3 regions of the Providencia sp. genome follow, and region 2 is predicted to be linked to each of the others. Evidence: predicted binding sites of a transcription regulator. Region 2 holds the regulator's gene; each other region holds the start of a gene.

Evidence for each region. Region 2 encodes ArgR, which controls arginine synthesis, uptake and breakdown. Its sites were predicted from a motif close to ANTGAATAAAAATACANT; they were not measured.
Region 1: the regulator ArgR is predicted to act here: its motif matches at 1,135-1,152, upstream of argC (N-acetyl-gamma-glutamyl-phosphate reductase).
Region 3: the regulator ArgR is predicted to act here: its motif matches at 1,487-1,504, upstream of argA (amino-acid N-acetyltransferase).

What each region holds. Positions count from the first base shown of each region.
Region 1 covers NZ_JBQDNB010000012.1:98,204-100,483, reverse strand. The annotation lists gene argB (acetylglutamate kinase) at 1-53, opposite strand, end outside; gene argC (N-acetyl-gamma-glutamyl-phosphate reductase) at 92-1,096, opposite strand; gene argE (acetylornithine deacetylase) at 1,199-2,280, shown strand, end outside.
Region 2 covers NZ_JBQDNB010000003.1:40,005-42,284, forward strand. The annotation lists gene mpl (UDP-N-acetylmuramate:L-alanyl-gamma-D-glutamyl-meso-diaminopimelate ligase) at 1-320, shown strand, start outside; gene ACTH6U_RS03275 (DUF6122 family protein) at 410-826, opposite strand; gene argR (transcriptional regulator ArgR) at 1,018-1,488, opposite strand; gene mdh (malate dehydrogenase) at 1,982-2,280, shown strand, end outside.
Region 3 covers NZ_JBQDNB010000008.1:984-3,263, reverse strand. The annotation lists gene argA (amino-acid N-acetyltransferase) at 109-1,452, opposite strand; gene amiC (N-acetylmuramoyl-L-alanine amidase AmiC) at 1,701-2,280, shown strand, end outside.

The DNA of each region.
Region 1 (2,280 bases), on a different contig from region 2:
GCTTCCTCACTATCGAGTAGCACACCGCCCAATTTAATCACTAATGGTTGCATGGGGTTTTATCCTTAATTAATTCTTGCCCATAAGAGCATTAAAGTAATGACTGAGTTTCATTAAAACCGAAACGAATATTCATGCACTGAACAGCTTGCGCAGCAGCACCTTTTAATAGGTTATCTTCTGTTCCAACTAAGATTAGATGTTCACCTTTCAAAGCAAAGCCAATATCACAAAATGGTGTTCCAACAACCGATTTTAGGGCTGGAACACCCTTATCATATAAACGCACAAGAGGTTTATCTTGATAAGCAGTTTTAAACGTTTGGCTAATTTGCTCAGCAGTTACACCGGGCTTCACTTTACAAGTAATCGTTGCCAGTATGCCACGGGCAAAATTACCTAAATGTGGCGTAAAAATAACCTCTCTGCCCAAATGTGTCGCAATTTCAGGTTGATGACGATGCGTGAAAATACCATAAGGCTGTAAGCTAACTTCACAAAAGCTATTCGCCATCGATGCTTTACGCCCTGCGCCCGATACACCACTTGTCGCATTAATAACTGGCCACATATCGTCATCAAGCAAATTAGCCTCAATCAGCGGTTTAAGCGCTAATTGAGACACTGTTGGGTAGCATCCGGGTACAGCAATAAGCTGTGCTTGGCTGATTTTTTCAGCTTGCCACTCAGCTAAACCGTAAACTGCTTGCATTAGCCACTCAGTATTTGTATGTTCAAAACCGTAATACTCAGGATAGAAAGCGGCATCTTGCACACGATAAGCACCCGAGAGGTCGAATACAACACAACCCGCCTCAAGAAATTGAGGGGCAATGTCATGGCTAACTTCATGGGCTGTTGCGAGGAAAACAACATCAATGCCCTGTGTCGCTGCGGCGACGTCTGTTAATGGCTGTACTGGAAGCTCAATAATGCCTTTATATTGAGGATATAACTCAGAAAAGCACTTACCTGCATCTGTACTTTGTGCGGAAACCATCAATCCTTGAAGATTAATTTCAGGATGACGTTGCAAATAAGCGGCTAATTCTGCGCCAGTATAGCCACTAGCCCCGATAATGAGTGCGTTCAACATAAGTATTCTACCTTGTACTCGTGACCCAAACAGTTTAATGTGTATTTTTATTCAAATAAAGTGCATGAATATTGATACTATTATGGATAAAGGCTGTCAACAGTGAATATTAAATTACCTGCATTTATTGAGATTTATCGTCAATTAATTGCCATTCCGTCGATTAGTGCGACTGATTCTCATCTTGATCAGAGCAATAAAGCCCTTATTGAGTTACTCGGCGGTTGGTTCGAAACACTCGGATTTTCTGTAAATATCCAACCCGTTCCCGATACACGAGATAAATATAATCTTCTCGCATCAATTGGTGAGGGAAATGGTGGGCTAATGTTATGTGGCCATACCGATACCGTTCCATTTGATGATGGGCGTTGGACAAGAAATCCATTTGAGTTAACTGAACACGATGGCAAGCTATATGGTTTAGGGACTGCGGATATGAAAGGCTTTTTTGCCTTTATTCTTGATGCATTACGTGATGTTGATTTAACTCAACTCAAACGCCCTCTTCATATATTAGCGACCGCAGATGAAGAAACCTCTATGGCTGGCGCTCGCTATTTTGCGGCAAGCACTGCGCTGCGCCCAGACTTTGCTATTATTGGTGAACCCACATCGCTACAACCAATACGTGCACATAAAGGCCATCTTTCCAATGCTATCCGTATTACGGGGCAATCGGGTCACTCAAGTGATCCTGACCGTGGTGTGAATGCTATCGACTTAATGCATGAATCTATTTCGCATCTCATGACACTGAGAACAACGTTAAGAGAGCGTTTTAATAATCCAGCGTTTGTCATTCCTTATCCTACGATGAACTTTGGTCATATTCATGGCGGTGATGCGGCAAACCGAATTTGTGGTTGCTGTGAATTACATATGGATATCCGCCCACTACCAGGTTTAACACTCCAAGATATCGATGACCTGCTAAATGAGGCATTAGAACCCGTTAAAGCTAGATGGCCAGGGCGTTTAGCGATTGAACCTATGCATCCGCCAATCCCCGGCTATGAATGTCCAACAGATCACAAAATGGTTGTGGTGATTGAGCAGTTGCTGGGGCAAAGAGCCGATACCGTTAATTACTGTACCGAAGCACCTTTTATTCAAGAATTGTGCCCAACGCTCGTTTTGGGGCCAGGCTCAATAGAACAAGCCCATCAGCCAGATGAATTTAT
Region 2 (2,280 bases):
TCATTGCCGTACTTGAACCTCGTTCGAATACCATGAAAATGGGGATCAATAAAAATGATATTGCGCCTGCATTAGGTCGCGCTGATGAAGTATTCTTATTCCAACCTGCTAATATTCCTTGGATGGTTACGGATATTGCTGAAAATTGTGTGCAACCTGCGCGTTGGAGTGCAGATATTGATGTTTTGGCTAATATGGTCATTGAAACTGCTCAGCCAGGAGACTATATCCTTGTCATGAGTAACGGTGATTTTGGTGGCATTCATGGCAAATTACTGGCGGGTTTGAAGAGCAAGGCTGATATTGAAATAGAAGAGTAGCGCTTATAAGTAACAAAGCCCTCGCTAAATATTAAACTACACCCCAAAAGTTGGATAGTCACTTTGGGGTGTTTTTCTATGTTAAAGATTTATTTAATTTTTAAAGCTCTATCCCAAAGACTTTCACTTCCATTTCCATTTCCACAATTCAAAAAAGAGATCGTTGTTTCTTGTTTTAAACTTCCCATATAACAATCAAGTGAATCAGTGAATAAGTGAAATAGACAACCTACTGCGATTGCTTTTAGTTTCCATGATGGTATTAAAAATAAGCAAACATAGGCAATTGCTGCCCAAACCGTATGCATAGGATGAAAACCGATGCCGCAACGATTAGGATCAAAAATTGGCGTCGCCAGTAAATGATCTAAATCGATAGCCATCGTCGATATCATGATTAATGATGCTAATTTCCAATTTTTTCGCCAAAATAGATAGCCAAAAAGAATCGGAACCAGAAAGTGGAAACCGTAGTGTACGATGTTTCTAAAGATCTCAAATATCACAATATAATCTCAATCTTATGATTTATAACTCAATTAATTATTTATTTTCATGTGATTTAAATAATTAATTTTGTATTAACTCGCGTAACTAACTTTGATAAACAAAAAGAGGGAAAATGATATTTCCCCCTCTTTAATCGCTATCTCAATGGTAATAATGAGATAGCACTTGGAAAATGCATTGTGTGAATTTAAAGCTCTTGATCAAACAGCGTTAATATTGCTTCGTAAAGTTCAAGAGTGGTGAAATTATTCGCTGGGGTAGAGAAAATAGTGTCATCACCTGCAATACTACCAAGGATACCTTCTGCTTTACCTAAAGAATCTAACAAACGTGCAATAAGTTGGGCTGCACCAGGACTTGTTCTAATCACTACAACCGAGTGGTTGTAATCAATATCAAGTACAAGATTTTTAAGTGGGCTCGTTGCTGTTGGAACGCCAGGCTCTGATGGTAGGCAGTAAACCATTTCCATTTTTGCATTACGCGTGCGAACCGCGCCAAACTTAGTTAGCATTCTGGAAATTTTAGATTGATTAATGTTATCAAAGCCTTGTTCTTGAAGCGCAATCACTATCTCGGCTTGAGAACTGAATTTTTCTTCTTTAAGTAGGGCTTTAAAAGCCTTAACCAAGTCTTCTTGTTTAGACGGTGTACGCATAATTAACCCATTCTTTGGCATTAAACTAAGTTGTATTATCCGTAAATGTGCATTTTTATGCAACAAAATTGCGTTATGACCGTTTTATAAGCAGCAAGGAATTAATTTTTTACGATTTAAGTGATATATTTTACAGCGACAAAAACTGGCTTATATTAAATTAGCGATGTGAAAATATAATATAGAGTATTAATAAATTTACCTGAGAAAATTGTGAGAATATTGTTAATTTTCTGGTCTTTGTTCGAATAATAAACAGCGAAAACAACTTATTGTGCGAAATACAATAGTGAGAAAAACTATTTGTTAAAAAAGTGCCCGTTATCTCATTAACAGATAAGGAATTTGTTTAGAATAGTGAAAATTAGTATACAAATTATCTCGCGTTAATATCTCTCTATATCTGTTAATAAATTGTTTTTTATACGTAATGTGTTTAGTGCATAATTAGATGAATTCATATTTTTGAAAGTACAATTTAAGGAGTTTCAGAATGAAAGTTGCAGTCCTAGGTGCAGCAGGTGGTATCGGTCAGGCTCTAGCCCTTCTTCTCAAAAATCAGCTTCCAGCAGGTTCAGAACTCTCTCTCTATGACATCGCACCCGTTACTCCAGGTGTTGCCGCCGACCTTAGCCACATCCCAACAGATGTTAAGGTTGTTGGTTTTGCCGGTGAAGATGCCACTCCAGCGCTAAAAGGTGCTGATGTTGTTCTGATTTCTGCGGGTGTTGCGCGTAAACCAGGAATGGATCGCTCTGACCTGTTTAATGTTAACGCAGGCATCGTACGTAA
Region 3 (2,280 bases), on a different contig from region 2:
AGGAATCGCTTAAAAGTGCTATGGAATACTGGGCAAATTGAATAACGTAGTGTAATTCAAGCTGCAGTAAATTAAGTAAAACTGCAGCTTGAAGAATGGTGAGTCTAATTATTTATCAGCTTGATTTTTTAAGTCTAACATTAAGATTTTAGAGCGGCGTTGATAGTTGTATAAAGCCTGCTTTTTCAATGGTAGCATCTCAATTTCTGCGGGAACAAAACCTCTTTCTTGAAACCAATGAATGCTGCGGGTCGTTAGTACAAATAATCTCTCTAGTCCAAATTGTTTAGCTTGGACGGCAACTCGATGTAATAGTTCTTCGCCACGAGCAGAACTACGATAATCAGGATGAACAGCAACACATGCCATTTCACCGAGTTTTTCTTCTGGGTATGGATAGAGTGCTGCGCATGCAATCACTAAATTATCACGTTCAATAATCGTAAATTTATCAATTTCCATTTCGAGTTGTTCTCGTGAACGCCTCACGAGGATACCCTGCTGCTCTAATGGTCTGATTAATTCTAAAATCCCACCGATATCATTGATATTGGCTCTACGGATTTGTTCTGCACTTTCCATAACTATTTGAGTGCCGATACCGTCACGAGAGAATAATTCTTGAATCAATGAACCATTTTCTTGATAGCTTAGTAAGTGGCTACGACGGACTCCTCGACGGCAGGCTTTAGCTGCTCCGCGTAAGAAACGAACTGTACCTGAGTAATAATCACCATCAGATTCAAGCTCTTGAATACGATTTTCAGCTTCATTAGGAAATAATTCAGACAGTATATTACCGTCTTTATCTGCTACACCTTGTGAGGAACAAAAACCGATTAATTTCTCTGCTTTAATTTTTACAGCCAGTTGAGTGGCAACCTCTTCTGAGGTTAAATTAAAACTTTCCCCAGTTACTGATACAGCAACTGGGCCGATTAAAACGATTGAACCATTGTTAAGCTGATTATTAATAGCATCTTCATCAATGCGGCGAATTCTACCACTGTGGTAATAGTCAACACCGTCATCGATACCAAGAGGTTGTGCGATAACAAAGTTACCACTTACCACGTTAATATGAGCGCCTTGTAAGGGGGTGTTACTTAAGCTCATTGATAAACGTGCAGTAATATCTAATTGTAATGCACCAGATGCTTGCTTAACATATTCAAGAGTACTCGCATCGGTTACGCGAGTATGCTTATGATAAATAGCATCATAGTTGTGTTCTGATAAAATTTGTTCAATTTGTGGGCGAGCACCATAAACAACGACAATACGAATGCCAAGGCTATGCAATAGTCCTATATCATTAACAATGCTTGGAAAATTTTCATGCGCAATCGCTTCACCACCAAGCATTATAATAAATGTTTTGCCGCGGTGGGCGTTTATATAAGGAACCGAATGGCGAAATTCATCAACCAATTCGGTGCTGCGCTCTTTCATAATTACCCTCTTAAATGAATTTTTATTCGTAATTACTGTATTTTTATTCTTTTTGGCAGTAAATATCAAGTAAAAGATGGCATAAAAATAATAACAATTATATTTTTGAGGTTTACATATCTCTAAATTTAAATGTGTATTCTTAATGACAGAGTGCTAATGATTAGTTAGAGTGCTTGCATCTAGCCAATATATTGGCATTTATTCTAAAATCGTCTTATTTATCAGCTCTAGGTTCGGAATTATTGATGAGTCATCAAGATCACAGTCCATCAAAGCGCCGCCTTATACAAGGTGCGGCAGCCGTTATGTTGCTTAGTGTCAGCCCATTTGGTTTTGCTGCGAATAGCAGCATCATTGCCGTGCGTATCTGGCCGGCATCGAGTTATACCCGAGTGACACTCGAATCGAATATTCCTCTGAAATATCGTCAGTTTGTGTTGAATAATCCTGAGCGTATTGTTGTTGATTTAGAAGGTGTTCAGCTAAATAACGTACTAAAGCAGATGGGCAGCCAAATTCAGTCAAGAGATCCTTACCTTAAATTGGTAAGGGCGGGGCAATTTGATCCAAAAACAGTTCGTCTTGTTTTTGAAGTCAAAAATAAAGTTAGCCCTCAGTTTTTTACTATGGCACCTGTTTCTGAATTTAAGCACCGACTGGTGATGGATTTTTATCCAGGAAAGGGAGTTGATACTAGTGATGATCCTTTATTAGCACTTCTTGAAGATTATAATAAAGGCGATCTTGAAGAGAATATGCCTGCGCAGGCGAAAAAACCAGGTACAGCAGGTAAAGACAGGCCTATTATTATCATGATAGACCCAG